One region of the Anaerostipes rhamnosivorans genome, then DNA from elsewhere that is predicted to be linked to it. Evidence: predicted binding sites of a transcription regulator. Region 1 holds the regulator's gene; each other region holds the start of a gene.
What was found. The regulator Rex, encoded in region 1, represses fermentation and respiration genes when NADH is low (regulators of the CRP and FNR family bind a similar motif). The targets are predictions, from matches to a motif close to ATTGTTAANTANTTAACAAT.
Positions count from the first base shown of each region.

Region 2: the regulator Rex is predicted to act here: its motif matches at 4,360-4,379, upstream of AR1Y2_RS07750 (shikimate dehydrogenase).
Region 3: the regulator Rex is predicted to act here: its motif matches at 4,517-4,536, upstream of AR1Y2_RS06405 (4Fe-4S dicluster domain-containing protein).
Region 4: the regulator Rex is predicted to act here: its motif matches at 5,718-5,737, upstream of AR1Y2_RS05615 (enoyl-CoA hydratase-related protein).

Region 1 is NZ_CP040058.1:2,035,431-2,043,362, reverse strand. It holds gene AR1Y2_RS10140 (ABC transporter ATP-binding protein) at 1-132, opposite strand, end outside; gene AR1Y2_RS10135 (MerR family transcriptional regulator) at 205-948, opposite strand; gene AR1Y2_RS10130 (glycosyltransferase family 2 protein) at 1,083-2,099, opposite strand; gene AR1Y2_RS10125 (ABC-F family ATP-binding cassette domain-containing protein) at 2,345-4,255, opposite strand; gene AR1Y2_RS10120 (redox-sensing transcriptional repressor Rex) at 4,407-5,069, shown strand; gene acpS (holo-ACP synthase) at 5,084-5,446, shown strand; gene AR1Y2_RS10110 (NAD(P)H-hydrate dehydratase) at 5,443-6,924, shown strand; gene alr (alanine racemase) at 6,908-7,932, shown strand, end outside.
Region 2 is NZ_CP040058.1:1,560,121-1,568,052, forward strand. It holds gene AR1Y2_RS07735 (helix-turn-helix domain-containing protein) at 79-1,068, shown strand; gene AR1Y2_RS07740 (oxidoreductase) at 1,200-3,197, opposite strand; gene AR1Y2_RS07745 (LysR family transcriptional regulator) at 3,326-4,216, opposite strand; gene AR1Y2_RS07750 (shikimate dehydrogenase) at 4,436-5,311, shown strand; gene AR1Y2_RS07755 (MFS transporter) at 5,342-6,523, shown strand; gene aroD (type I 3-dehydroquinate dehydratase) at 6,527-7,294, shown strand; gene AR1Y2_RS07765 (LysR family transcriptional regulator) at 7,407-7,932, opposite strand, start outside.
Region 3 is NZ_CP040058.1:1,303,916-1,311,847, forward strand. It holds gene AR1Y2_RS06390 (bifunctional 4-hydroxy-3-methylbut-2-enyl diphosphate reductase/30S ribosomal protein S1) at 1-46, shown strand, start outside; gene AR1Y2_RS06395 (pyruvate carboxylase) at 228-3,689, shown strand; gene AR1Y2_RS06400 (ClpP family protease) at 3,773-4,423, shown strand; gene AR1Y2_RS06405 (4Fe-4S dicluster domain-containing protein) at 4,553-6,040, shown strand; gene AR1Y2_RS06410 (DNA translocase FtsK) at 6,249-7,932, shown strand, end outside.
Region 4 is NZ_CP040058.1:1,141,752-1,149,683, forward strand. It holds gene AR1Y2_RS05595 (adenine nucleotide alpha hydrolase family protein) at 103-849, shown strand; gene AR1Y2_RS05600 (electron transfer flavoprotein subunit alpha/FixB family protein) at 861-1,841, shown strand; gene AR1Y2_RS05605 (GntP family permease) at 1,882-3,189, opposite strand; gene AR1Y2_RS05610 (acyl CoA:acetate/3-ketoacid CoA transferase) at 3,216-4,775, opposite strand; gene AR1Y2_RS05615 (enoyl-CoA hydratase-related protein) at 4,812-5,588, opposite strand; gene AR1Y2_RS05620 (acyl-CoA dehydrogenase family protein) at 5,910-7,052, shown strand; gene AR1Y2_RS05625 (MarR family winged helix-turn-helix transcriptional regulator) at 7,248-7,667, shown strand.

The DNA of each region.
Region 1 (7,932 bases):
ACTCTTTCCGGCACCGTTGGCGCCGATCAGACCGAATACGGTTCCTCGGTTTACCGACAGACTGATCTGATCTGCCGCAGGAGTCCCGGAGTATGTTTTTGTCAGTTGACTGACTTTGATGATTTCTTGCATTGATTGATACCTCCTTGTTTTTTGTAACAAAAGAATACCACCAACAGAAACGCTGGTGGTAAAGTGGAGGGTTTAGGAAAAAAATTTTTTCATTTCTTTTAGCATGCGGATCATGTCTATGGCGTTTTCTTCCGCATCTGCCAGAGAAGAGATCAGGTTATCGCACACAGCGATGATATCGTCATCGGATTTCGGCGTGTCCAATATCGATTTGATATCTGCCCTTGGATTTTTAGAAAGGTGGGAGAGCATTCTTAGGATCGCTTCTAAAGAATAATTTGCGCAGCGCAGGGAACGGATGATCTTAAGCCGTCTGATATCCTCTCCAGTATACACCCGGTATCCGTTTTGTCTCCGTTTGACTGTAAGCAAGCCGTTCATCTCCCAATTTCTTAAGGCATCCATCGTGATGTTTAGCTGTTCGGATACTTCCTTCCTTTTAAGGGAAAGAGTGTTTTCTGAACTCTCGCCGGATATGATCTGATTTACGATCTCTATGGCCTCTTCCGCGTTAAAGCGTTCCTTACGGATCTGGTCCAGATATTCGTTGGTCAGAAGAAGTGCCGTGTCATAATCCCCCAAGGCAGATACCTTTACCATCTGTACGATTTTTTTCCGAAGGCCGTTCTGCAGTACCTCGATTTGGAAAGCCAGACGGGCCAGCCGAAGCTGGGCAATATGTAGATCGGTAAAGATACGGTATCCGTTGGCCTGACGCTCCGGTTTTGGTATCAGCCCAGATTCTTCATACAGCCTTACGGTGTTTGGGTGTATTCCGATCATGGACGCGATTTCAGATGTTTTATAAGTGTTCATAATGATTCCACCTCCGTTTCTATCTTCATGGTAGCACAAACAAAAAGCCTGGTGTTATAGTGGAGGGAAGAACAGAGCAGATAATAGAAAATGACATTGAAACCGATAAGGATCCAATGTCATCTTTATAATTCTTAGTTAAAGCCGATAAATTTCCGGGCTGCTTTGTAGGCTGCGATAACGACTTTCCGCCCTCCATATCCCGGAAGGTTTACGGCATTTCCTACCAGAGATCCGCGGATCTGACGGTAAAGTTTTTTGTTTTTGGTTTTTAGGTATCTCCACAGCTCTTTTTTCTTCTGAATGTGCTCCGGGGTGCCGGATTTGATGGCGATCACAGAAGAGACAGTCATGATGATACTCAGGTAATGTTTCATATAGCGGTATAATGGTTTGTTCACAAGCTCAAAGCTGCTCATGTAGTCGATCATTGCCTGTGTGACAAAGAACTGCTGATCAATTCTTTTGATCATATTGTTCTCGTTGACAGACTGATCGTCCCTGCCGATAAAATATCGGTAGAAATTCACGTCCAGGTAATAGATCGTCTTCACATAAGGAAGCGGTTTAAACACATATAGATTGTCTACATAAAATGTATGCTCCGGCAGACATAAGCGGCACTCATGGAGCAGAGAAGTCCTGTAGATGACGGAGTGCATTAAAATGTACTGGCTCAGTGGGAAACGCTTCACATCATCCCATGTAAACAGCTCCTCAATAGGGATGGAATGGCGGTAGTGAATGACCGTCTTTTTCTTCACGCCCTGTTTTTCATAGACATAGTTGGACATAAACATATCAACAATCGTTCCCTGACGGTAAAATGTCTCCAATTTCTTCATGATCTCTTCATAAGCGTGCTCGTTTACCCAGTCATCGCTGTCCACGACCTTAAAGTAGATTCCTTTGGCATGGGCAATACCGGTATTCACGGCACCTCCATGCCCTTTGTTCTTCTGATGGATTGCACGGCAGATGCCAGGGTATTTGTTTTCATATTCATCGGCGATCATGCCGGTATTGTCTGTAGAACCATCGTCAATGATCAGGATCTCGACTTTGTCACCACCGATCAGTAAAGTATCGATGCAGTGTCTCATATATTCCTGAGAGTTATAACACGGTACGGCGAATGATAATAATTTCATTTTGTAACCTCCTAAAAATGGTACTCTGTCTATTATAAACAAACAAACGAAAAAATGCTATAAGTTTTTCTCCATTGTTCTCAGTCGGCTCTGGAAAGGCCTCCTTCCAACAGCGGAGAAAAACTAGCGTAGATTGGCGCCTTTCGTGAGATATTACACTATTTTTAACGAGCTGCCAGTGCGGAGCACGCTCACCCGAAGGGTATGAAATGCGCGTTGGCAGCAGTGCTAAACAACGTTATCTGCTACTCTGTTTCTTCAGAGAGGGTTTCCCACTCTTCATAAAATGTTTCAAGCTGTTGGTCATTCTGGGCTTTGGCTGTGGAGAGTTCCAGCAGCTTTTGTGTGTTTACAGCGTTTTCCGGGAGACACATTTCTTCTTCCAGTTTTGTGTTTTCCTCTTCCAGCCGTTCAATCTCCGACTCCACCCTTTTCAGCCGGTTTTTAGTTTTGCGGCGCCTTGCCTCTTCCTCTTTTTGCTTCTGCCAGTTAAGCTTGGTGTCTGAGACGTTTTCACCTTCGGCTGTCTGTAGTTCCTCTGTTCCTTCCTTTTCCTTTTCAAAAAGATAATGCTGGTAATCCCCGGAATAGGAGTGAAGCCCTTTGGAAGGAGAAAGCTCCAGGATTCTTGTGGCGGTCTTGTTAATGAAATAACGGTCATGAGAGACATACAAAACAGTTCCTGTGTATTGGGATAAGGCGGATTCCAGAATTTCTTTGGAATGGATGTCCAGATGGTTGGTCGGTTCATCCAGAATCAGGAAATTAGCACGGGAGAGCATAAGCTTTGCAAGTGATACCCGTCCCTTTTCCCCGCCGCTTAAGGAGGAGATCAGTTTGAAGACATCCTCTCCTTTAAAAAGAAAAGCAGCCAGGGTATTGCGGATCTTTGTATTGGTCAGTTCTGGGAAGGAATCTGATATTTCGTCAAAGATGGTCTTTTCCGGGTGCAGGTTGTCCTGGGCCTGGTCATAGTATCCGATGGACACCTGGGAGCCCAGTTTGATCTGTCCTTTGTTTTTTGCCATCTGCTTGCAAATGATCTTTAACATGGTGGTTTTTCCAGTACCGTTGGCGCCGATCAGCGCCACACGTTCTCCCCGGAAGATTTCAAAATCGATATCGGAAAACAACGTATGTGACCCAAAGCTTTTTTCCAGATGTTCCACAGTGAGGACATCATTCCCGCTGACAATGGACGGTTCGATGGAAAAGCGCATTTTCCCGTCAATCTCCATTGGCTTCTCGATCACGTCGATCTTATCGAGCATTTTTTCACGGCTCTCAGCACGGCGGATCGATTTTTCCCGGTTAAACTGTTTGAGTTTTTCGATGACCGCTTTCTGATGTTTGATCTCCTGCTGCTGGTTTTCGTATTCCTTTAACCGAATGGCTTTTACCTGGTCTCTTTTCTGGATAAATGCAGAATAGTTTCCATCAAAGAGCATGGCATGTCCAGCCTCGATCTCCATGACCTTGTTGACGATCTTGTCCAGGAAATACCGGTCATGGGAGACTAAGATCACAGCTCCTTCATAGTGGCTTAGGTAAGTTTCCAGCCACTGAATAGATTCCACGTCCAGGTGGTTGGTGGGCTCATCCAGAAGAAGGATCTCAGGCTTCATGAGCAGAAGCTTTCCCAGGGCAACCCGTGTCTTCTGACCACCGGAGAGAGTTGCGATCTGCTTCTGGAAGTCTTCCTCTTTAAAACCAAGGCCTTTTAAGATACCAGTGATTTCACTTTCATAGGCAAACCCGTTTTTCTGTTCAAATAAATGGGTGGCTCTGGTGTATTCCTCCATCTTATCCTCAAGCTCTTTGCCGCTTAAATGCTTCATCATCTGTTCCAGGGACCGAAGCTTTTTATCCAGTTCGATCACATCTTGCTTGATGGTCAAAAGCTCTTCGTAAATGGTGAGGGAGGAAGTATGGTCCTGGTGCTGTGCGAGATAACCAATCTCGGCATCCTTTTTCTTGTGGATCTCTCCCTCGTCGGGGGTCATCTGATCCATGATGATCTTTAAAAGGGTGGATTTCCCAGCCCCATTTAATCCGATCACGGCAAGACGGTCTTTTTCATTAATATGAAAGGATATTCCTTTCAGGACTTCCTGGTCAACGAAAGTTTTATGTATATTCTGACAAGATAAAACCATAGTGTACTCCTTCAAAACTTCTTAGCAATAAAAATTCTTTATTAGCATAACATAATTTCTGAAAAAACGCACTAAAAGTTTGACAGATATTAGACAATCTTATATAATTTATTTAATTTAGGAAGTTGATAAAATAAGTGGGAGGGTAATAATGTCATCAATGGATAAGAATATATCACCGGCAGTTATAAAGAGATTACCTAGATATTACCGTTATTTGGGAGCCTTGAAAGCAAAGAACATTACAAGGATTTCCTCCAAAGAACTGAGTGAGCGGATGAAGGTGACTGCATCCCAGATCCGCCAGGATCTCAATAATTTTGGAGGTTTCGGGCAGCAGGGATACGGATATAACGTGGAAAATCTTTATGTGGAGATCGGTAAGATCCTGGGGCTTGATAAGAGTAACCAGATGATCATCGTGGGCGCGGGTAATCTCGGCCAGGCACTGGCCAACTATCAGGATTTCAACAACAACAGCATCGGATTCCAGGTGATCGCGCTTTTTGACGTGAATCCGAAACTGATCGGCATCACTGTGCACGGCGTGGAAGTTCACGATATCGATGATATGGAAGAATTTATTAAAAATCATGAGATCAAGATCGCTGCTCTGACACTTCCGCAGGACCAGGCGCCCAAGATCGCCAAAGAGCTGGCATCCTGGGGCATCAAAGGCTTTTGGAATTTTGCGCCGGTGGATCTTACACTGCCGGACAGCGTTACCGTAGAAAACGTGCATCTGGCAGAATCTCTCATGACACTGACTTACAATATCCACAGCCGGGAAGACAACGAAGACACCGGGGAGTAGACGGGAGGAGCGTCATGATCGTGGGAATTGGGACTGATCTTGTTGAGATTGGGCGGATTCAGAAGATGACTGAGAGGAAAAAAGGCCTCAGCCGGATATTTTCAGAATCAGAACTGGCGTACGCGGGCTCAGACAGTACGACTCTTGCTGGGAATTTTGCAGTTAAAGAAGCCGTTTCCAAGGTATTTGGAACCGGCTTCTTCGGATTGGAGCCTTATGAGATCGAAGTGTTACGGAATGAAAAAGGAGCGCCTTATTTAAAACTTTCAGGGAGAGCCAAACAGATGGCTTCGGCTCAAAAGATCACAAAGTTTCATGTGTCAATCACTAATACAGGAGAACTGGCACAGGCTTTTGTCATAGGAGAATGTCTATGAAATATGTATTAAAAAACCAGGAAATGCAGAACGTGGATAAAGAAACAATAGAAGACATCGGAGTGCCGGGCCTTGTACTGATGGAGCGGGCCAGCGAAAAGATTGCTGGCAGGATTAAGGCTTCTGTCCAAAAACAGGACAGGATTCTGTCCGTGGCAGGATGCGGAAACAACGGAGGGGATGCGCTGGCGGCGGCCAGGATTCTTTTGGAGGAAGGCTACTCAGTAGATTTCGCGGTGGTAGGAAATCTTGAAAAGGCATCCAAAGACTTAAAGACCCAGCTGGGCATCTTAAACCGACTGGGTTATGAGGCGGAAACCAGTGTCAACTATAATGATTATGACTGGATCCTGGAGGGGCTGTTCGGTGTGGGGCTTTCCAGAAAGATCTCTGGTTCGTACCGTACTGCCATAGAGGCAATCAATGCAAGCAAAGCCAAGGTAATGTCCGTGGATATTCCCTCAGGCATCAGCGGGGATACGGGAAAGGTCCTTGGGTGTGCTGTCAAAGCGGATGCCACAGTGACGTTTGGAGGCCCAAAAGCGGGGCATCTTCTCTATCCGGGCAAGGATCATACAGGCCGGCTTTTTGTGGAGAGGATTGGTTTCTTTGACCAGACTTTAAAAAAATATGCCCGGGGATTTACTTATGACAGAAAAGATCTTAAAAGACTGCCCAAAAGGACCGCAGATTCCCACAAAGGAACCTATGGGAAGGTCCTGATCGTTGCAGGCAATGAATCCATGTCAGGAGCGGCCTATTTCGCGGCAAAAAGTGCCCTGCGCATGGGCAGCGGGCTGGTAAAGGTGATTTCCCACGCCTCCAACCGCCCGATCCTTCTGTCCATGCTTCCGGAAGTGCTGTTCGGGGCAGAGGAAGATCTAAAAGCTTCTCTTAGATGGTGTGATTGTATTTTATTCGGTCCTGGAATGGGCGTATCTGAGCGGACAAAAAGGCTTTTAGAAACCGTACTGTCCGACGGAACAAAACCACTTGTTCTGGACGCAGACGGTTTAAATACGGTCAGCCATTACAAGCTGCGGATCGATTATCCGGCCGGGTGCATTTTGACACCGCATCTTAAGGAGGCAGCAAGACTGCTGGAGACATCAGCAGAAGAGGTGAAAGAAAACCTGCCTGAAACAGCACATCGTGCAGCGGACCTGTTTCAAAGTGTGGTGGTGCTCAAAGATGCCACAACACTGGTAGTGTCAGCAGATGAGCCTGTTTACTACAACTGCAGCGGAAATCACGGAATGGCCACGGGAGGAAGCGGCGATGTGCTGGGCGGCATCATCACAAGCCTTTTAGGACGGGCCATGGAACCGTTGGAAGCTGCGGCTCTGGGTGTGTACGTCCACGGCCTTGCGGGAGACGAGGCCGCAAAGAGACTTGGATATGACAGTATGCTGGCTTCCGACATCATAGAAGCTCTCAGCAGTATTTTAGGAGGAATCAATGATGAATCAATACTATAGAGTGTATGCAGCCATAGACTTGGATGCGATCTGCCACAATATCAGTGAGATAAAGAACATTGTTGGAACGGACACGAAGATTATGCCGGTGATCAAGGCGGACGGATACGGCCACGGGGCAGTTCCGGTGGCAAAGGCATTAAACAAGATCGGCGTTGACGGGTTTGCAGTGGCGATCATAGAGGAAGGGATCGCCCTGAGGAAACAGGGAATAACAAAGCCCATACTGATCCTGGGTTATACTTCAGAATACCAGTATGCCTCTTTGATTCAGCATGAGATAGAGCAGACGGTGTTTTCCTATGATATGGCGGAGGCAATCTCCAAGTTTGCGGTGACGATGAAAAAAGATGCAAACATACATATCAAGGTGGACACTGGAATGAACCGGATTGGATTTAAACCGACGGAGGAATCCGTTTCGCAGGTGGAGCGGATACAAAAGCTTCCGAATATAAAGATTCAGGGCATCTTCACCCACTTTGCATGCGCGGATGAGGAAGATAAGACATCGGCCAGACATCAGAAGGAGCTATTTGATCAATTTGTGCGGAGTCTTGAGGACAAAGGAATCGAGATCCCGGTCAAGCATGTTTCCAACAGTGCCGCTATCATGGATCTTTGCGACTGCCGTATGGATATGGTGCGTTCCGGGATCATTACCTACGGACTGTATCCCTCCGAAGAGGTAGACAAGTCGGCCATTGATTTGAGGCCGGCCCTTTCCCTGATCAGCCACGTGATCCATGTAAAGGAAGTGGAGCCGGGGGAAGGGGTCAGCTACGGATCGACCTTTGTCACAGAAAGAAAGACTAAGATCGCAACGATCCCGGTAGGCTATGCGGATGGTTATCCCAGGGCACTATCTTCCAAAGGGAGAGTGATCATCCGAGGACAGTATGCACCGATCATCGGGAGAATCTGTATGGACCAGTTTATGGTGGATGTAACGGATATCGAAGGTGTTTGTGTCATGGATCAGGTCACCTTGGTAGGTACCGACGGAGA
Region 2 (7,932 bases), 480 kb from region 1:
GAATGGTGCTGATTGGTGGTATGCAACCGGGAAAAATAATAAAATACATGTATATTAATTATACAGAGGAGGATAAAAATGATTTTTGCAGACAAACTGACACAACTTCGCAAAAAAGCAGGCTGGTCACAAGAAGAATTAGCGGAACAAATGAATGTTACGAGGCAGTCTGTTTCAAAATGGGAGGGTGCACAATCGGTTCCTGACCTTGAGAAAATATTACGTCTTTCAGAGTTGTTTGGCGTCTCGACAGATTATCTGCTGAAAGATGAAATCGAAGATGTAGAATGTTATACATCTTCAAATGAAGCATCTGCATTAAGGCGGGTATCAATAGAAGAAGCAAATGCTTTTCTTTCTGTAAAGGCTAAGACATCAAAGTCAATCGCAATCGCAACTTTTTTATGTATCGTATCGCCTGTTTGTCTGTTTTTACTGGGAGCAATGAGTGAAGTCCCGGAATATGGCTTAAAAGAGAATGTGGCCGGAGGAATTGGAATGATTATTTTGATTATTCTTATCACAATTGCGGCTGCGATATTCATTTCAAGTGGAAGAAAAACAGCTGCATATGGCTATTTAGAGAAAGAAGTCTTTGAAACAGAGTACGGTGTGAGTGGAATGGTTACAGAGCGAAAAGTACAATATAATAAAACCCACACAGGAAATAATATCATTGGAACCACTCTTTGTATTATGGCGATAATTCCTTTGTTTGTAGGAGTAATGATGGATGAAAATAATGATTTGCTGTTTATGAAGATGCTTTCTGTTTCTTTTGTATTTATAGGAATTGGCGTAGTTTTCTTTGTTCGCAGCGGCATTGTATGGGCAAGCTATGAAAAACTTTTACAAGAAGGTGATTATACAAAGGAAAAGAAAAAGAACAGCACTGTAATAGAAGCGATTTCAGTTACCTATTGGCTCATTGCCACGGCAATATATCTGGGATATAGTTTTCTTACAAATAACTGGGAAATCAGTTGGATCGTTTGGGTGGTTGCAGGAGTAGCATTTCCGGCAGTTATGAGTATAAGCAATTTAATCAATAGACAAAAAGGTGAGTAAGGAAAGAACCGACTTCCGTTGAAATTTCATGAGTAGAAGAGAACAAATGAGAGAAAGGGAACCATGACCAGCATGGTTCCCTTTCTCTCTGTTATGAAAAATTGTTATGAAAAGAGTTTGGCAAGTGTTGTCTATAAGTATTCCATGTCAGAAAGAACTCTTAAGATATTGTGTCCTTCCTGTACGCCGTCGATGATACGTCTTGCGCGTACGCTGTCACCGATATTGACGATTTCTACGTTGGTATCTGCATATGCCTCACGGACTTCATCAAGAATCGGCGCATTGGCACGCATACCCAGACAGACAAATCCATAGTCAAACGGAAGATCTTTTTCTTCTCCGTCTGCTTTTACAAGGAAGGAATCAGCCTTGACTTCACAGAGAGCCGTATTTGGCATCTGGTTTACATCATGCTTTTTCATAAGAGCCGTGACACCGGATTTGGAAACAGGATCTAAATCTTTTCCAATGGCAGGCATCATTTCCACAATGCTGACTTCGGCGCCTTTTGGTGCGAAGTATTCTACAACGTCAAGTCCTACAGCACCGCCGCCGATCACAACGACTTTTTTGCCTGTGCAGTCTTCTGGATAATCTGCTAAGTGGTTGATCATTCCTGAGATAGAAGCAACCTTGGATCCCTCTTTGTCGATATGGTCATGAAGACCTTTAATCGGTGGAAGAAGAGGATTGGATCCTGTGGCATTGACAATGATGTTCGGATGAAGAGCTTCGATCACTGAAAGTGTAGCCTCCTGTCCTTTGAAGATAAACAGGTTGTTTAACTTGGATGCTCTCACCTGTAAGTAGTGAGGAAAGTCACCCAGACGTTTCTTGTCAGGAATCTTGGAGATCTCTACGGAAAGTCCGCCCAAGTGGTCTTCTTTTTCCAATAAGAACGTCGTACAGCCTACTTCAGCAGCCGTGCATGCCGCTTCCAGTCCGGCGGTACCTCCACCTATGACGACTACGTTGCACGGTTTTGTGATCTTATGCTTTTTGTAATCAGCTCCGTCATTGACCGTAGGATTAATCGTACAGCGGATCGGACGATTGACTCCGATACGGTTGCCTGCGCATCCGATGTTACAGGAAATACATTTTCTAAGTTCGTCTTCATGTCCTGTAGCAACCTTTTTTACCCAGCAAGGATCTGCGATAAGACCGCGGCCCATACCGATGATGTCAGCGTCACCACGTGCAAGGATATCGTCAGCCACACGAGGGTCACGGATATTTCCCATAGTCACACAAGGTTTGCCGTATTTTTCTTTGACCGCTTTGGCCATGTAGGATCTCCATCCGTCTTCTAGGTAGTTGGCATCGATCTGATACTGGATGGATCCGTTTAATCCCGCGGATACGTCAAACGCATCGACTTCTTCCTGGAAGTATTGGAGATAATCCAAAGTGTCTTCCAGAGTATTGCCGTGTTCCATAAATTCATCGGCACTGATACGGACAAAAATAGGGAACATCGGTCCCACCTGTTTTCTGACTTCCTCTAATACCAGTTTTGCAAATCTTGCCCTGTTCTCAGCAGATCCCCCGAACTCATCGGTTCTTACATTGGTGGTAGGGGATAGGAACTGGTTGATCAGGTAGGAATGTCCTGCGTGGATTTCAACACAGTCAAAACCTGAAGCCTGTGCGCGGGCAGCAGCTTCGCCGTATTTCTTAACAATGGCATAGATTTCATCTTTTGTAAGAGGACGTGGGATTTCTCCGCCTGCCTTGGATGGAATATTTGATGCAGATACTGGCTGCATGTTTGTACGCTTAGACTGTGCAGAAGCACCTGCGTGGTTTAACTGTAATCCGATACATGCACCGTGAGAATGGATGGTCTCACAGAGTTTAAAGAAACGCGGCATGTAATTGTCATGGTCAATTCTGATCTGAGTGGTACCGTTGGAGCCAAGCGGGGAATCCACACTGGCATTTTCCACCATGATCAGCCCTACGCCGCCTTTTGCTCTCTGCTCATAGTAATTGATATGAAGAAAGCTCATCTCTCCGGTCTGTTCTCCGTAGTTGGTTCCCATAGGTGTCATCATGATACGGTTCTTCATTGTCATGTTTTTGATTGTCAGCGGACTGAAAATATTTTTATAATTGCACTTCATTTTATAACCTCCAAAAAAGATCAACGATTTCTAAATGGGGTTGTTATCATTGCATTTGGGTGATCTGTAATGATAAGTCTATTATAAGGCAAGGATAAATATTTAACAAATTGATATTTTTTAAGAAATCAATAGACTGTATCTATTGTTCTTTTGACAAAGCCAATGAATTTTTCTACAGCCGGAATCATGATGTTATTTTTCATGTAGGCCATATAAACCGTATGATACGGTTTTAGATTGCTTAAGTGAAGGATGTCAACATCATATTCTCTCAATGATTCCACATGGGCCACAAATCCGATACCAAAGTTTTCAGACACGAGGGCGGCGATCGCATTCTCGTCGGAAGTCTCAAAGGCAATCTGAGGTTCCATCTGGTTTTGTCGATAAATGGAGGTTGTAAACTGTCCGAGGCCGGAGGTCCGGTCGTAGCCGATTACAGGGTAGTCCAGCAAATCTTCCAGAAAGATTTCTTTCTTATATTTTAATGGGTGTTCGGGAGGTGTGATGATGACCATTTCCTGGTTGATGACCGGAACAAACTCAATATCAGGTTCGTTGGAAACATAAGATCCAAAAATCACATCGTATCTCTCGGACTTGAGGTCACGGATCATTTTATTGGTGATCTCCTGTGTCATGGAGAACGTGATATTATGGTTCCCCTCTGAATCCAGGAAGCTCCTCACAAGATGGGGAATATAGGACTTTGCCAGAGGAAATACATAGGCCAGGTCGATGTGGCCGCCTTTGGTATTGGAGAGCGCCTTCATTTTGTCTTCTGCGATCTTTACCTCATCTAGGATTTTATTGACATGCTCTAAAAAGATCTTTCCGTACTTTGTCAACTCAATATTCCTTCCGTTTTTCCTAAAAAGGGGAAGTCCAAGTTCCTCTTCCAGGTTAGCGATGGAACGGCTTAAGCTGGGCTGGGAAACGTTCAATTCCTTTGCCGCCTGGTGATAATGTTGTAGTGTGGCGATTTTTTGAAAGTATATTAGTTGGTTTAAATTCATAGGGCAGGCCTCATTTCATTGGAAATATTCAATGGCTATTTATATATGGAAGGATAACATAAATGATAGCAAAAAGCTATTAAAAAATGATGAAAGATGTATTAGAAGTATCAATGGGATGCGTGTATAATGGTTTTTGTAAGGTTGTTAAAAAATTAACTTTTGGGTGAAGCAGTAACAGGGTAAATAAAAAAGGGTAAGTAAAAAGGAGAATGACACATGGCAGAGAGAATCACAGGACATACAGAATTAATCGGGCTGATGGCATATCCGATCAGACATTCCAGTTCACCGGCGATGCACAACGAAGCATTTGCCACATTAGGACTTGACTATGCATACTTAGCGTTTGAGGTTGATAATGATACACTGGAAGATGCAGTAAAAGGCTTACGCGCCTTAAAGCTGAAAGGATCTAACGTATCCATGCCAAATAAGACAGTCGTAGGACAGTACTTGGATAAGCTGTCACCAGCTGCTGAAATGGCAGGAGCAGTCAACACGATCGTCAACGAAGACGGAGTTTTGACAGGACATATCACAGACGGCATCGGCTACATGCAGTCACTGAAGGATAATGATATTGACGTGATCGGCAAAAAAATGACAATCACAGGAGCAGGCGGTGCAGCCACAGCGATCGAGATTCAGGCGGCGCTTGATGGTGTGAAAGAGATGTCAATCTTTAATGTGAAAGATAAGTTCTGGGAGAACGCGGAGAAAACAGTTGAAAAGATCCGTGCCAACACAGATTGTATCGTAAACCTTTACGATTTAGAAGACAAAGATAAATTAAAGGAAGAGATTGCAGACAGCTATCTGTTCGCTCAGGCTACAGGCGTTGGAATGAAGCCGTTAGAAGGCCAGTCAGTGATTCCTGATGCATCCTTCCTACGTCCAGACCTAATCGTCACAGATACTGTGTATGCGCCGAGAGAGACAGCACTGTTAAAGATGGCAAAAGAAGTCGGCTGCAAGACAATGAATGGACTTGGAATGATGCTGTTCCAGGGAGACGCCGCTTTCTATCTGTGGACCGGAAAACATATGCCGATTGACCACATGAAAGAAGTGCTGGATATTAAATACGATTAAATAAGAGGAAATTCAAGAGAGGAATCTATTATGAACAAAAAATATTACCCAAGTGCCTTTATTTTATACTTAAATTATTTTATCCATGGTATCGGATGTTCTGTATTAGGCCAGGTAGCAGTAAAAGAAACTTTGGTAAAGCAGTGGGGAGCTTCTGACATCGGGCTGGTAACAATGGTAGCGGCAGCGCTGGGGCTTGGACGATTGATCGCCCTTCCATTTGCAGGACCTCTTTCTGATAAAATGGGAAGAAAAGTGGCCTCCATTATCGGTGCAGGTTCTTACGCAATCTTTTTCTTAGGCCTTGCTATGTCACCAAATATGACGGTTGCATACATAGCAGCTGTATTAGGAGGAATCGCAAACTCATTCCTGGATACCGGTGTGATACCAGCTTGTGTTGAAATCCTGGCTCCAAGATCCAGTATGGCAACCATGCTGACCAAGTTTTCAATTTCATGTTCTCAGTTATTAATGCCGTTTATGATCGGAGCCATCGTTGGTGCGAACCTTTCTTTAAATGTATTATTATATGTTTGCGGTGTTGCCATTATCATCATCGGTGTGCTCGTATTATTTGCACCACTTCCAAAGATGGAAGCTGCAGGCGCACAAAAAACATCTCTGATCCAGGATATCAAAAATGCAAACTTCTCTTTAGAGAGCATTGCATTGATCATCATCGGATTTACAGGAACTGCAACATTCCAGTTATGGTTAAACTGTGCTCAGGATTTTGCGAAAGAATATGCAAAAATCGGAGATCCTTCTGTTATGCAGACATACTATAGCACAGGTTCTCTGGTAGCGATCATTGTTACAACTTTATTAGTTAATAAAATCAAAGGCGTCAGATTCTTATTTGTCTACCCATTGATTGCAACCATCATGATCGCCTTAGTTTACTTATTAAAGACTCCATCTATCTGCTATATCGGTTCTGCAGTGGTTGGATATTCCGCAGGAGCAGTTGTACTTCAGCTTGTTACCGCAACTGCAAACGACTTATTCCCGAAAATCAAGGGAACCATCACAAGTATTGTTATGATTGCATCCAGCCTTTCAAACTATACAATCCTTTCTCTGGCTGGTACAATGGACAAAGCTGATATTTTACTGATGAATATCGGAATCACGGTTGTAGGTGTGCTGCTGGCACTGTTTGTCAATGTCAGATATAAGGCAATGGAAGAAAGAGCGGCAAAGGAGTAAAGAATGAATCCAGTAAAAGTAAGAAATATTGAGATTGGCACAGGTGTCCCTAAGATCTGTGTGCCAATCGTCGGAGTAACAAAGGACGAGATCATTACAGAAGCAAAATCTTTTAAAGACATTCCGGTAGATGTAGTGGAATGGCGAGTCGATTGGTTCGAAGGAGTCTTTGACTTTGACAAAGTAGAAGATGTATTAAAAGATTTAAGAGAGGCGTTAGGCGAAACGCCGATCCTGTTTACATTCCGTACTTCAAAAGAAGGCGGGGAAAAGGCAATCGAGGCCGAGCCCTACGCAGAACTTAACAAAAATGCTGCAAAAAGCGGATATGTGGATTTAGTGGATGTGGAAGTGTTCACAGGAGATGATATTGTAAAAGATATCGTTTCTGCTGCCCATGAATGTGGTGTCAAAGTGGTTGCTTCCAACCATGATTTTGACAAGACCCCAGCAAAAGAAGATATCGTAGGCAGACTTGTGAAAATGCAGGAGCTGGGAGCGGATATTCCAAAAATCGCAGTGATGCCGACCTGCAGAAAAGACGTTCTCACACTGCTCGCTGCCACAGAGGAGATGTATACAGAACATGCTGACCGTCCGATCATCACCATGTCTATGGCCGGAATGGGTTTGATCAGCCGTCTTTGCGGTGAGGTGTTTGGATCTGCATTAACCTTTGGTGCGGCAAAAAAAGCATCTGCACCGGGACAGGCAGCAGTCAACGAATTAAACGATATGCTCCAGTTTCTTCATAAGAACCAGGGACTGTAGAGATCACAAAAAAGGGTTTTCCTTCACAGGAGAGCCCTTTTTTTGTTCCATAGGAAAGTGCGTTCTATGAAATAAAAACGCTCCGCAAGGATGCACACAAAATGCGTAAGGTTTAGAATCCTCCCCGGACAAACCGGTAGAATGCCTTTGCCGCAGGCGACAGATAGTGATTTTTTTGTACTGCCAGATAAAATTTCCGAAACAGAGGTTCCGGTGCTGCGGGGATCAGGCGGATATCATGGCTCAGCAGAGTTTCATCATATGGAAGTACCGAGATCCCATAGTTGATAGAGACCAGGCTCGCGATGGCATGGTCTTCCTGCATTCGTGAGATCACCTTTGGGGAAATCCCTTTATCTTGAAACAGTTGCTCTAAGAATTGTGTTTTATCCAGTGAAAAGATCATGTCATATTCAGCCGCTTCTTCTAGAGAGACAGCTGATCTGCGTGCAAGAGGATGATTTTTTGACACAGCGATCCTTAATTCACATTCTGTCACCGGGGTAAATTCGATCAGCGGCTCGTCACAAAAGTAGGAACAGATGCCAAGGTCACAGGTCCCTTCTTTTAATAAATCAATGATAGACGGAGTGTTTCCCTGATAAAAATGAAACTGGTATCCACAGTTTTCCGGCTGT
Region 3 (7,932 bases), 730 kb from region 1:
GAGCATGAAAGCATTGATCACTGACAATGCAGATGATGCAGAATAAGATATTGCCAAGGCGGTTTCCGATATAGGAAGCCGTCTTTTTTTGACCGATCGAAGGTTGTGGGGCAATCTACTATTGTAATATGATTTGTTTTAAGCTATAATGATTTCTAATACGTCTTACTGGCGCGGATTATTGTCCTGCCAGGAAAGACAAATTTTATATAAGGAGTAGTTTACCAATGCAAATAAAGAAATTTAAAAAAGTATTAGTAGCCAACCGCGGTGAGATTGCAATCCGTGTATTTCGTGCACTGAATGAGTTAGGGATTACGACTGTTGGCGTCTTTTCAAAAGAAGACCGCTATGCATTGTTCCGCTCCAAAGCGGATGAGTCTTATCAGCTGAATCCGGATAAAGGGCCGATCGATGCATATCTGGATATCAAGACCATCATCCGGATTGCCAAAGAGAAGAATGTGGATGCGATTCATCCGGGCTATGGATTTTTATCTGAGAATCCGGAATTTGTAGATGCCTGCGAGAGACACGGCATTACATTTATCGGACCGACTTCCGACATCATGAGAGCGATGGGAGACAAGATCTCTTCCAAGCAAATGGCGATCAAAGCGGATGTTCCGATTATTCCGGGTGTCGACCATGCAGTACATAGTGAAAAAGAGGTTCTTGAGATTGCAGAAAAAGTCGGATATCCTGTTATGCTGAAAGCATCCAACGGAGGAGGCGGACGCGGAATGCGTATCGTCCACACTGCACAGGAGATGCCGAAGGAGTATGCGGAAGCCAGAGACGAATCCAAAAAGGCATTCGGAGACGACCAGATTTTTATAGAAAAGTATTTAAAGAGTCCAAAACATATTGAAGTACAGATCATTGGGGATAATTACGGAAATGTGGTTCATCTGTATGACCGTGACTGTTCTGTACAGCGCCGCCACCAGAAGGTGGTTGAGTATGCACCTGCCTTCAGTATTCCGGAAGAGACAAGGCAGACCATCTTTGACAGCTCTTTAAGACTGGCAAAGGCAGTGGGCTACCGCAATGCCGGAACCTTAGAGTTCCTTGTGGATGCGGATAACAACCCTTATTTTATTGAGATGAATCCGAGAGTACAGGTCGAACACACCGTCACAGAGATGGTCACAGGAATCGACATCGTGCAGACCCAGATTCAGGTAGCTCAGGGATATGCCTTGGATTCTGATGAGATCCAGATTCCTTCCCAGGAAAGTGTTGAGACCACAGGCTATGCTATTCAGACACGTATCACTACAGAAGATCCGTCTAATAATTTCCTGCCAGATACCGGAAAGATTACGGTTTACCGTTCCGGAGCAGGAAACGGAATCCGTCTGGACGGAGGAAATGCGTATGCGGGTGCTGAGATCACACCGTATTACGACAGCCTTCTTGTAAAGGCATGTTCCCATGACCGCACCTTCTTAGGGGCTGTGATGAAGTCTACCCGTGTGTTAAAAGAGACAAGGATCCGTGGGATCAAGACGAATATCCCGTTCCTGATCAATGTGCTGAACCATGAGACTTTTAAGACCGGCCAGTGCTACACTACGTTTATAGAAGATACTCCGGAGTTGTTCCTTCTGCCTGAGAGTCAGGATCGTGCCACAAAGATCCTGGAATTCCTCGGCAATAAAATGGTCAACGAACAGAAAGCGGAAGAAAAACCGTTTTTTGAAGACCGTGTTCTTCCGAAGTATGATAAAAAGAAAGAGATTTACGGCGCAAGAGATGAATTCTTAAAACTGGGAGCCGAAGGCTTCACGCAGAAGATTTTACAGGACAAAAAGCTTTACGTCACGGATACCACGATGCGTGACGCTCAGCAGTCATTGATGGCAACCCGTATGAGAACAAAGGATCTTGCAGGGGCCGCCAAAGCAGCCAACCAATATATGGAGAATGCATTTTCCGTGGAAGCATGGGGAGGCGCGACATACGATACCTCATACCGATTCTTAAAGGAATCTCCATGGGTAAGACTCGCACTGCTGAGAGAGAGAATGCCGAATACGCTGATCCAGATGCTTTTAAGGGCATCAAACGCAGTGGGATACAAGAACTATCCAGACAACGTGGTCAAAGCTTTCATCGAAGAAGCATCTAGCCGAGGCGTGGATGTGTTCCGTATCTTTGACAGCTTAAACTGGGTTGAGAATATGAAGCTTCCAATCGAGACGGCCTTAAAGACCGGAAAGATCGTGGAAGGTGCCATCTGCTATACAGGGGATATTCTGAATCCGAATGAGACAAAATACACATTAGAATATTATGTGAAAAAGGCAAAAGAACTGGAAAGCCTTGGATGCCATATCTTTACCATCAAGGACATGGCCGGTCTTGTGAAGCCGTATGCGGCAGAGAAGCTTATCTCAGCCTTGAAGTCAGAACTTAACATACCAGTCAATCTTCACACCCATGATTCTACAGGCAACGGAGTCAGCACTCTGTTAAAAGCAACGGAGGCGGGAGTGGATATTGTAGACTGTGCCATTGGCTCTATGAGCTCTATGACCAGCAATCCTTCCATGAACTCTCTGGTGGAGGCTCTCTACGGAACAGATAGGGATACCGGATTAGTACCGGATCAGCTCACAGAACTGAGCCAGTATTATGAGAGATTGAGACCAGTCTACAAGCAGTTTGAAAGTGGAATGGATGCTCCGAATACAGAGATCTATAAGTATGAGATTCCTGGAGGACAGTACTCTAACCTGTTAGCCCAGGTAAAAGAAATGGGAGCTGCGGAAGACTTTGAGGAGATCAAAGGTCTGTACAAAGATGCCAATGACCTGCTTGGAAATATCGTGAAGGTGACGCCTTCCTCTAAGGTAGTAGGAGATTTTGCAATCTTTATGTTTAAAAACGGCCTGACCAAGGAAAATATTCTGACTGAAGGCAAGGGCTTATCTTACCCTGATTCTGTGGTAGAATATTTTGAAGGTATGATCGGACAGCCGGAAGGTGGATTTCCGAAAGAACTTCAGGACATTGTGCTGAAAGGCAAGAAACCGATCACAGTCCGTCCGGGAAGCCTGCTTCCGTCAGAAGACTTTGATCAGATCAAAAAAGGACTCAAGGAGTTCTTCTACAATGAATCCATGGAGGACGAGAAAACCCTTCACCGCAAGGCCTTAAGCTATGCTATGTATCCGAAAGTATATGAGGATTACTGCAGACATTTTGAAGCTTATAACGATGTCACAAGACTGGAAAGTCATGTGTACTTCTATGGTCTTAGGAAAGGTGAGGAAACGACCCTGACCATCGGAGCTGGAAAAGATCTTATCATTAAGTTTGTGGATATGTCAGAGCCGGATGAAAACGGTTACCGCCTGCTGGAATTTGAAGTCAACGGTTCCATGCGTGAGGTGAAGATCTTAGACCACAACCTTGAGGTTAAGGCTGACCACAGGATCAAGGCAGACAAGAGCAATCCGGCACATTTAGGCTCTACCATCCCTGGAACAGTCGGAAAGGTCCTTGTAAAAGAGGGAGATCCGGTCACTGTGAATATGCCGCTGCTCACGGTGGAAGCCATGAAGATGGAGACCACAGTTGTATCTAAGGTCAACGGAAAAGTAGATAAGATCTATGTCAAAGAGGGAGAACAGGTCAACCAGGAAGACCTGCTGGTATCTTTTGAAATCGGAGAAGAATAATCTTTCTCATAATGACAGAGAATAAAGGGAAGAAGCATTGCGCTTCTTCTCTTTTTTAAATTAAATAAAGTGAGGATGACAATATGAACGAAGATCAAAGAAATGAAGTGAGAGATACAGGGGAATTAGACTTGGGCGGCATCCATGTGATGACTGTCATAGGAGAGGTGGAAGGCCACCAGCTGTCTGCCCAGAATGCAAAGACAACCAAGTATGAGCATATGATCCCGGCCCTGGCCAAGGCGGAGTATTCTGATGATATTAAGGGTGTGTTGATTCTGCTCAACACTATCGGAGGTGATGTGGAATGTGGGCTTGCACTTGCAGAGATGATCGCTTCTTTAAGTAAGCCTACGGTAACCCTTGTGCTGGGAGGGAGCCATTCCATCGGAGTGCCTTTGGCAGTTTCCTCTGATTATTCATTTATTGTTAAAAGTGCGACAATGATGATCCATCCGGTCCGTTCCAGCGGTACCTTCATTGGCGTTTTGCAGAGCTACCGCAATATTGAAAAGATTCAGGACCGCATCACGCGGTTTATCAGCGATCATTCCGATGTTCCTGAGAAAAAGGTGGAGGAACTGATGCTCCATATCGGTGAGCAGGTAAAAGATGCAGGAACCATTTTAGAGGGAGAACAGGCAGTGGAGCTTGGATTGATCAACGAAATCGGAGGCATGAGCCAGGCCTTTGCAAAGCTTCAGGAGATGATCCAGGATACTCAGGGAAAATAAGGGAACAATTCTGGTTATTGTGTACAGAATAAAGTACAAAAAAAGCAAAAAAATCCTTTAATTTCGCTTAAAAGTAGTGTAGAATAAACATAGATTGTTTTTATTTTAACGAACATTAAAGGAGGAGCTATGAGAGGAATTGAGACCCCGGTCCGAGAGATCAGAAAAAAGGTGTTTACAGAGATTGCAAAATTTGCCTATGAACAACGAGACCTTGAAGAAATCGAGGATCTGCCATACGAATTAGTGAAAGGTGAACTGCCGACATACCGCGACAGTATTTATCGTGAAAGGGCAGTGGTAGGAGAGAGGATCCGTCTTGCCATGGGGATGTCTTTAAGGCCTGCTGATAAGCCTGCAAGAATCACAAAAGGGATCAAGGAGAGCAACATAGCGGAGAAGTACTATGAGCCGCCTCTTTTACAGGTGATCCCTGCAGCCTGCAACGCATGTAAGGATAGAGCTTTTATCGTGGGAGGAGAGTGCCAGGGATGTATGGCGCATCCGTGTATGGAAGTATGTCCGAAGAATGCCATAAGCTTTGTGGACGGATATTCCTACATTGACCAAGAAAAATGCATTAAGTGCGGACAGTGCCAGAAGGTATGTCCATACAGCGCGATCCATGAGAGAAAAAGACCGTGTGAAGTAGCCTGTGGAGTTGGAGCTATTGAGACTGATTACGCAGGCCGTGCTACCATCAATCCGGACAAGTGTGTTTCATGCGGTATGTGTATGGTCAACTGTCCATTTGGAGCCATCGCGGATAAGTCTCAGATCTATCAGCTGATCAAGGCAATGAATGAGGGTAATGAGGTTATCGCCATCTTAGCTCCTGCCTTTGTGGGACAGTTCGGCCCTAAGGCATCACCAGCTAAGGTAAAGGCAGCCCTGTTAGATATCGGATTTGCAGATGTATGGGAAGTGGCAGTGGGAGCTGATGCCGGAGCACTGGAGGAAGCGGACCACTATGCACATGGAGTTGCAACAGGAGAAGTTCCGTTCTTATTGACTTCCTGCTGTCCATCATGGTCTATGCTTGGCAAAAAGTACTTCCCAGAGGTGATCGACCAGATCTCCAATGCTCTGACTCCTATGGTTGCCACAGCCAGAGCGGCAAGGCAGACCAACGAGAATGCAAAGATCGTATTCGTAGGACCTTGTGTGGCGAAAAAGCTGGAAGCTTCCAGAAAGTCAGTCAGAAGTGAAGTAGATTTTGTCATTACATTTGAAGAGCTGGATGGAATGTTCTCAGCCAAGAACATTGATTTCAGTAACTACGACAAAGAAGAAGAGATGAACGATGCGTTCGGTGCAGGACGTGGATATGCGGTTGCCAGCGGAGTTGCCGCTGCCATCGAGGCATGTGTGAAAGAGTACCATCCGGGAGTGGACATAAAGATCGATCACGTAGAAGGTCTGGCAGAGTGCAAGAAGATGCTTCTTCAGGCAAAGGCCGGCAAGAAGAACGGCTACCTGATCGAAGGAATGGGCTGCCCTGGCGGATGTGTGGCCGGAGCGGGAACCAATATTCCGGTGGTTAAAGCAGGCGTACAGGTTAAGAAGTTCGTGAATGAAGCAGAGCAGTTTATTCCGCCTGAGACAGCCAAATATTAAGGCCGGCATCAAGAAAGAACCGTGATTGAAAGCGGTATGTACACAGCATTAAGAAACTCATAAAAACATACAAAAGAGCCTGAAAGGAACCAAAGAGTTCTGTTCAGGCTCTTTACATTTATTTAGGTTAATTGTAAAATAGGCATATAACTCTTTCAAGAAAGGGTTATTGAGCATTAAATTTAAGTAGAAAAGAGATTCCAGAAGAATGGCAGCTAAAAAAAGCAAGAAAAGAAGCACGGCACGAAAGAAGAAAAAGCAAAAAGATTTTGCAGGGTTCTATCAGGAAATTGCAGTTCTGTTAAGTTTTGCAGTTTGTCTTTTTTTATTTTTGAGTAATTTTGGGCTCTGCGGAAAAGTGGGGAGCACTGTAAGTTCCGCTTTGTTCGGAGTGCTGGGTGGTGTTCATTATGTTGCCCCTATCGTTATATTGATCATGATCCTTCTGCTGATTTCCAATCAGTACAACAGCATCTCAGTAAAAAAATCCTTTTTTATTGTTCTGCTTTTGTGCATGACAGCGGCCATATGGCAGATGGGCACAGACATCAACATGTCGGATACTGGTGTCCTTTACCGGTATGCTTCCTTAAACCATGCTGGAGGAGGAGTGGTCGGAGGTGTCATCAGTTCTTTTCTATATAAGGAATTGGGACTGGCCGGCAGTTATGTCGTTGTATTTTTCTTAACAGCCATTTCCATGATACTGATTACAGAGAGATCACTGCTTTCCTTTGTGAAGCGTGTGATCGCATTTTTTACACCGGAACGGTCTCCAGAGAAGAAAAGCAGGCCGTCTAAGAAAAAACAGCCAAAGGAAAAAGAAGAAAAACCAAAGTCCAAGATCAAGGCTCCGAAATTCCCTGAGTTGAAGCTTCATGGACGGGAGAAAAAGCCTCAGGTCTTAGACGACCTGACTCTGATGCCAGAGGAACCGGCAAAGGAATCTGTGAAGTCCTTTGACCTGGATGAGATGATCGGACATGCTGAGGAAGTCCCGGCAGAAGAACCTGAGCCAAAGCCAAGGACTCGGTCATTTGTGAACAAAGAAAAATCAGAACCAGAACCGCTTCCGGAGATCGCTATACATCCTGCCGCACTGGAGGAGGGGGACTATGTGTTCCCGCCAGTGACTTTACTGAAAAAGGGAAAGAAAGCAGGAGGCAACAGCCAGGCGGAGCTTAAGAAGACTGCGCTCAAGCTGGAGCAGACCCTTAGGAACTTCGGTGTCAATGTAACGATTACAGATATCAGCTGTGGTCCTTCTGTCACCCGGTTTGAACTTCAGCCGGAGCAGGGAGTCAAGGTTAGCAAGATTGTCGGGCTATCGGATGATATTAAGCTGAATCTGGCAGCGCCGGATATCAGGATCGAAGCGCCGATTCCAGGAAAAGCGGCAGTGGGGATAGAAGTACCGAATAAGACCAATCAGGTGGTCATGTTCCGCGACCTGATAGAGAATAATGATTTTAAACGGTTCTCATCCAACATCGCGTTTGCGGTTGGCAAGAACCTTGCGGGTAAGGTGATCATCTCAGATATCGCCAAGATGCCCCACTTATTGATCGCCGGCGCCACGGGCTCCGGTAAGTCTGTGTGTATCAACACACTGATTATGAGTATTTTATATAAGGCAAGCCCCAACGATGTAAAACTGATCATGATCGATCCCAAGGTCGTGGAGCTCAGTACATATCAGGGAATCCCTCATCTTCTGATTCCTGTGGTCACGGATCCCAAGCAGGCATCCAGTGCATTAAACTGGGCGGTCATGGAGATGGGTGACAGGTACAAGAAGTTTGCGGATGTCAATGTAAGAAATCTATCCGGTTATAACGAGAAAGTAAAAGAGATGAAGGAAAAAGGCATGGAGGGCGAAGACTTTCAGCCGC
Region 4 (7,932 bases), 890 kb from region 1:
GAATTAATTTGTATGGGTATCATAGCACAGCAATTTTTAAGAGTCAACTTAAATTTTTTCTGGATAAAATAAAAACATGACGGTGAGGGGAGTGGATGAAGAATGAGAATTTTGGTTTATTTAAAAGAAATACCGCCGGAAGAAGAACGGGATCTGTACCAGGATACAGAGGGGATCAATGACAGTGATCAGAATGTCTTAATGGAGGCACTGAATCTGAGGGACAAGGAAGGCGGAACTGTGACGGTCATGGTCATCGGGCCGTCCACAGGAGAGAAGACAGCAAGGGAGGCGCTGACCTGGGGAGTTGACAGGTCAGTCCTGGTTTTAAAGGATGGAAAGGCTACAGGGGATATCCTGGAAAGTGCAAGAGTGCTAGCAAAAGCCATAGAAGCGGAAGGCACATTTGATGTAATTTTGTGCGGAAGACAGGCGATAGATGGAGATGCGGCCCATATGGCGGCTATGACGGCGTCCTTTTTAAATATCCCGCTTATTGCCTTCTCCAAAAAAATGGAGATCTCGGACGGAAAGCTGTACAACTGGTGTATGTCCAAAGATGGGACAGAACGGACAGAGTGTTGTATGCCAGCACTGGTCCTCTCAGTGAAGGAAGACAACAAACGAAGGCACCCCAATGTCTGTGATATTATGTCAGCTTATGCCGGGAGCACTGTGATCCCGGTTATAAAACCAGAGAGAAATACACCGGAGAAGATCATTAGACAGGTTGGGCAGTATACGCCCGGCAAAAAACACAAGAAGGGAATGATGCTGGCCGGAAAAGATGAACAGGAACTGGCGGGACAACTCCGGCAGATATTAACGAAGTTCACGGCAGCAAAATAGGAGTAGGCTGTATGGAAAGAGTATCAAAGATTTTGATTATTGGAGAAATACAAAATGGACAGCCAGCCCCGGTAACTCTGGAATTATTAGGGGAGGGAGAGAAGATAGCCTCTTCTCTGAACGCAAAGCTTTTACTGGCTGTAGCGGGCAGCGGTATTCAGGAGATCTTAAGTGAGCTTTTGCAGTATCCTGTAGACAGGATCATTGCAGTGGATCATCCCAGGATGGAATTGGATCAAACGGAGACCCACGCCAGAGTTTTGGAGGCCGTGATCCGGGAGCACGAGCCGGATATGATTCTGGGAGGAGCAACGTTGTCAGGAAAGGTGCTGCTGCCAATGCTGGCTGCGGTTCTTGGAACAGAAGTGGTGACAGACGCGGCTGACCTGGAGATTGACAAGGAAACAGGGAAACTTCTGATCAGCAAGCCGGCGTTTGACGGAAAAAGAATGTCTATAGTATCGATGCCAAAGGCCCACGTACAGATCGTTTCTGTAAAGCCCGGGATTTTTGAGAAGGCCTGCAGGACGGAAAGAAAAAGAGGCGGTATCACCATGGTGGCGGCTGACTGGCTGGAAGATATCAAAGAGCGGAAAAAGATGCTGGAGCTGATCACAGAAGACGGCAACAAGATATCTCTGGAAGATTCAAAGATCATCGCAGCCGGCGGACGGGGACTGAAAGGGCCTGAAGGATTTGAACTCCTTACACGGTTTGCAAGAGAAATCGGTGCCCAGGTGGGCTGCACAAGACCATGTGTGGATGCAGGATGGACCTCGCCGGAGCAGCAGATCGGCCAGACCGGATTCACAACCAAACCGGATCTCTATCTGGCTTTTGGGATTTCCGGTGCGATCCAGCATATGACCGGAGTCCGGGCAAAGACCGTGATCGCAGTCAATAACAATCCAAATGCGGCAATTTTTAATTATTGCGACTATGGGATCGTCGGGGATGCCCAAAAAATATTGAGAGAACTACTAAGAGAATAGAAAGAAGATCCGGTATTTCACGGATCTTCTATAGATAAGTTTATAGTCCAAAAGAAGCTAAAACGATAAAGATTCCGCAGGATATAAATGGTATGATAATCTGCGTAACCGCAATATCCCAGTAGGCTTCCTTATGGGTCATTTTACAAATGCCGAGCAGAGTGATCTGCGCTCCCTGGTGAGGAAGGGTATCCAATGTACCAGCGGCAATTGCGGAAATCCTATGTACATAAGGCAGAGGAATTCCCATCTTGATATAGGTAGACTTCAGTGCATTGAAGGCAACGCCCATCCCGCCGGAAGCGGAACCGCAGGCTCCTGCACAGACAGCCACAGTGATCATTACAAATACCAGAGGCGGCATGCTCATATCTTTGAGAGCAGCGACCAGATCTGTAAACCCCTGTGTTTTCTGCACAACGCCGCCGAATCCTACGACAATGGCAGTATTCAGGATAGCGACACCGGAATCAGATGCCCCTTTGTTAAAGACATTGATCCATTCGTTGATGCCTTTGACTCTCTTGAACATCAGAACTGTAGCCAGAGCCACGCCTGCAAATACGGATGTCTCTACCGGCAGCTTTACAATGTTAAAGAGTACCAGGATTACAATGATCGGAAGGATAGCGATGGCAACATGAGGAAGATCTTTGTTTTCATCAATTGCCGTCTCCTCTTCACTTAATTGATACTTTAAAGATTTGTCAATAAAGCGGTATCCCTTTTTTGTAAACTTTCTTGCGCGCATTTCCAGCCATACAAAGATCATTAAAAACATAGCAACCGTTGTGATCAGAGATGGAACAAATGCGGCAGTTGCCGGTGTACCAAGGTTATCCATAGCAATAACGTTCTGAATGGAAGGAGAACCAGGGCCGCTCATGGACCAGGTCCAGCATCCGGCAGAGATTGCAGCCGGGATAAGCCTTCTCGTAAGGTTCGCCTCTTTAAATAAGTTCAGAGCGATCGGATAGATAACAAAGAATACAACAAAGCCACTGACTCCTCCAAAGGTCAAAAGACCGGTGATGATCATGATGATCGGTGCCACGAACTTTCCGCGGCAGAGACCTGCGATGGCTCTGGCAATGGATTCTGCGGCTCCAGTATACTGGTAAACAGAACCAAACAGTGCGCCGACAAAGAAGACAAGGAAATACTTTGTCACGTAGTCGGACGCTGCAGGCATGAACGCATTTTTTAACGAGTCCAGAATTGGGAGTTTCGAGCAGATGACAACAAAGATCGTGACAAGCGGAGCCAGGATCAAAGCGCTCATCTGTTTAAATGCCAGAACTCCAAACAGGACAATCGCCAGGACTAAGACTAAGATTTGTAAATTCACAAAAACCCTCCTTTATTTGTGGATCGTTAATCGTGCTTCAGGCCCATCAGCTCATCTTTGAAGATTCTTTCATCCATGAACTTTGGCGTTCCTTCCATCTTTGGAGCAAATCCCATATGATCGATGATCTGTGTCTGGATATCGATACCAGGGGCAACCTCTGTCAGATAGACGCCGTCCTTTCTGAGTTCGAATACAGCACGTTCTGTGATATAGAGAACCGGCTGGCCGACTTTATTTGCGTATTCACCGCTGAAGGTGATCTGTTCTACGGTATCCAGGAATTTGTTTGATTTTCCTTCCTGGTCAATGATAAGTTTCCCGTCTTTTACGGATGTCTTCAGACCTCCTGCAGTAAAAGTTCCGCAGAAGTAGCAGCGTTTTGCGTTCTGGGTGATATTGACGAAACCGCCGCAGCCCGCAATCCTTGGACCGAACTTGCTTACGTTGATATTACCGTCTTTATCTGCCTGTGCGAGTCCTAAGAATGCATAGTCAACTCCGCCGCCGTCATAGAAATCAAACTGGTACGGCTGATCTAGGATACATTCAGCATTGACAGCGCCTCCGAATTTAGCTCCTCCCTGAGGTACACCGCCGATTGGTCCGGCCTCTACAGTCAGAGTCATGTAATCTCCAATGCCTTCTTCGTTGGCTACCATGGAGATGTACTCTGGAATACCAATGCCTAGATTTACAACCGTGTTTTCTGTCAGTTCCATGGCTGCTCTGCGTCCAATGATCTTCTTGGCGGAAAGAGGCGGGTACTCAAGACTGCTTAACGGAACCCGGAAGTCTCCGGTCATGGAACCATCATAATCACAGCCCACGCATTGTTCGTGATCCTTCATGTCTTCTACTTCCACAACGGCATCCACATAAATTCCAGGGATCTTGACTAATTTTGGATCTAAGGTGCCGTCTGAAACGACCTTTTCTACCTGTACAACGACCTTTCCGCCGCTGTTCTTTACGGCCTGAGCCATGGTTGTGACCTCTGTGGTGGCACATTCGTGAGACAGAGTTACGTTGCCGTGTTCATCTGCATATGTACCGCGGATAAATCCGATGTTGATCGGGAACGATTTGTACAATAATTTCTCTTCTCCCAGGATTTCAACTACATCGACGATATCTTCGGTTGTAATGTCATTTAATTTACCGCCCTCAATGCGTGGGTCAGCAAATGTATTTAATCCTACATGACTGATAACGCCGGGTTTGTGACCTGCGATGGCACGGTATAACTGTGCCAGTGTTCCCTGAGGCAGATTATAGCCTTCGATTTTATTGTCCAGAACCATCTGTCCCAGTGCAGGAACCATGTTCCAATGTCCGCCTATGACACGTTTTGTCATACCTTCATGGGCAAAATGATCCGCGCCGCTTCCGTCACGGTTTCCCTGGGCGGCAGCATAAAACAAAGTCAGGTTTTTGGGGGATCCGGTTTCTTTGAATCTTTTTTCCAAAGCTTTTGTGAGAGCTTCCGGCATTCCGCTGGCAACAAATCCGCTGGTTGTGATCGTTGTATGATCCTCCACCAGGGCAGCAGCCTGATCTGCTGTGATAATTTTAACTTTTCCCATAGTCTTTCTCCTTGATAAAATGGTGTTATGTAATTCCTAGAAATCTTTTAAATCAGCTTTACGTTTTTCAAGGAATGCTGTCATACCCTCTTTTTTGTCAGCAGTGGAGAATGCAAGTCCGAATAAGTCAGCTTCTAATGTAAGACCGCTGCTTAAGTCTGTGTCCATTCCTGTGTTGATCGCTTCTTTTGCAAGGGAAATTGCGTAGCTTCCTTTGGACATGATCTTTGCAGCCATCTTCTTACAGTAATCGATCAGCTCCGCCTGAGGCACTACTTTGTTTGCAAGACCAATTCTGTAAGCTTCTTCGGCATCGATCTGGTCACATGTAAAGATCAATTCCTTTGCGCGTCCTTTTCCTACTAAACGGGAGAGACGCTGTGTTCCGCCGAATCCCGGAAGAATTCCAAGTCCTGTTTCTGGCTGTGCGAATTTTGCGTTTTCCGCAGCTACACGGATATCACATGCCATGGAGATCTCGCATCCGCCTCCCAGAGCGTAACCGTTGACGGCAGCGATGGTTACCTGAGGCATTGTCTCTAACTTAAGAAATGCTTCTTTTGCCAAAAGACCCATCTGTCTTCCTTCTGCAGGAGTTGCATTGACCATTTCAGAGATATCAGCACCAGCTACAAAGGATTTTTCGCCTGATCCTGTGAGGATCACCACTCTGATGTCCTTGCGTCCTGAAATCTCTGTAAAGCACTGGTCTAACTCAGCTAAAGTTTCACTGTTTAAAGCGTTTAATGATTTTGGTCTGTTGATTGTTACAACTGCGACTTCGTTTTCTACTTCCATTAATAAATTGTTCATTACAAATCCTCCTAGAATAACATACAGATTACATTTGATAAGTTCTCGTTAGAAAATTAACATATTGGCGCACAAATATTTGGGATACAAAATATTATTTATGCTTATAATATGGACTATATTCGCCTGGTTGTCAATGGTTTATCAATATGTTTTATGTAAATTGTATATAAGTATAAAAAAATATAAAATTTTATTGACAGTATGCACAAAGAGTGATATATTTAGCTTACAAAATATTAGCGTGCAAATACATGGATATAAAATGATAATATTTATATCAAGTTTATAGTCTATTTTGGGTGAAAGGAGTAACTATCTATGAATTTTGAATTAACAGAGCAGCAGGCAGCCATTCAGGAAACAGCAAGGAACTTTGCTCAGACAGAACTGCAGCCAGGTGTGCTGGAGAGAGATGCAAACAGTGAGTTTCCGGTAGATCTTTATAAGAAGATGGGGGATATGGGCCTGATCGGTCTTCCATATCCGAAAGAAGTCGGAGGACAGGGAGCCGATTATCTTTCTTATGCACTGGCAGTGGAAGAGATCTCAAAAGTAGATGCCTCTGTGGGTATTTCCTATTCTGTTTCCACCTCTCTGTATGGCGGAAGCATTATGAACTCTGATGCTTCCGTTGAGAAAAAGAATGAATTTCTAGCACCGGTACTGTCCGGACAGCATTTCGGATCCTTTGGACTCACAGAGCCCAATGCCGGATCAGACGCAGGCGGATGTGTCACTGTGGCTGAAAAAGATGGGGACGAATACATATTAAATGGTATGAAGTGTTTTAACACCAACGGACCTTTGGCCGATTATACAGCGGTATATGCCCTGACAGAACCTGAGAAGAAAGCAAAGGGTCTTTCCTGCTTTGTAGTAAAAAAAGGAACTCCTGGATTTTCTGTAGGCAAGGTGGAGGATAAGATGGGAATCCGCTCTGCGCAGGTCTCTGAGATGATCCTGGAAAATGTCAGAGTACCTGCAGAGAATATGGTCGTTCCATCTGGGGACGGATTTAAGCTGGCCATGAAGACTTTGGATGGAGGACGCATCGGCGTTGCCGCGCAGGGGCTTGGTATCGCGGAGGGCGCATTTGAGATCGCAAAAGAATACTTAAAGAGCAGAGAACAGTTCGGCAAACCATTATATAAAAACCAGTATCTTGCATTTAAGATGGCGGAACTTGAAATGGAGATCGACGCTGCAAGATACATGCTTTACAAAGCGGCTACAGATAAACACGAGGGAAGATCTTACTCAATCCCGGCAGCAAAGGCAAAATACCTTTGTACAGAGGCCGCTATGCATGTGACAACAGAAGCAGTACAGATGTTAGGTGGAAATGGGTATATGAAGGGTTACCATGTAGAACGTATGATGAGAGATGCGAAGATCACTCAGATCTATGAGGGAACCAATGAAATCCAGAAGCTCGTTGTAAGCGGAGCTATCTTCAGATAGGCCTAATATAAACTCTGGATCTTTTGGGGATGTCATTTGTGGCATCCCTTTTGTGTTGCCAACGTTGTTCTAGGTCAGGCAATTATTTCTTTGTCTTCTTGACAGAAGTTTGGGTAACAGATATGATGAGATATATAGCATGCTAACAGTTTGTGGTGTCAGTATGCAGTTTTGTGTAGGAGGGATAAGGAACCGATGGAATTGAATCAATGTATCAACTATCTTTTGACTACAGCGCAGCATGCGGTGTTTCAGGAGATGAGTTCACAGCTTGCTAAGTATGACGTGACACCAGTTCAGTACGGCGTTATGTACTGTCTCTGGGTAAAGAAGAAAAACAGCCCGAAGGAGATTGCGGAGGAGCTGAAACTGGAGAACTCTACGATCTCAGGGGTTCTTGAGAGAATGGAAAAAAAGGGTCTGATCAAGCGAAAAGTCAGCAAGGAAGACCGGCGTTTTGTGGAGATCATTCTGACAGATAAGGGAAATGACTTGGAAGAACCGATTCTGGACACAGTGGAAGAGGTTAACAGGATTGTACTGAAGGATATGGGACATCAGGAACAGGAAGCTTTGAAGGCTTCACTGAGACATTTGGCTGGAATAAACGAATAGTTTAAAAGAGAAAATGCAGCGGAAAGAACTCTTTCCTGCTGCTATTTTTTTCATCGAATTATTTGGTTAGAAGGAAAAAAATAAATTTTTATATGAAATGAGGAAAATTTAATAATATGAGAATAAATCTTATGTTTACTGCAATTTATATATTGATACTAATATTCAGTTTATATTTCCAGACAAAATTATCTAAAGATGAAAGTGGAATAAAAAGACTGATCATACCAAGTTTAATTTTAATTTCTATACTATTAATATGGAT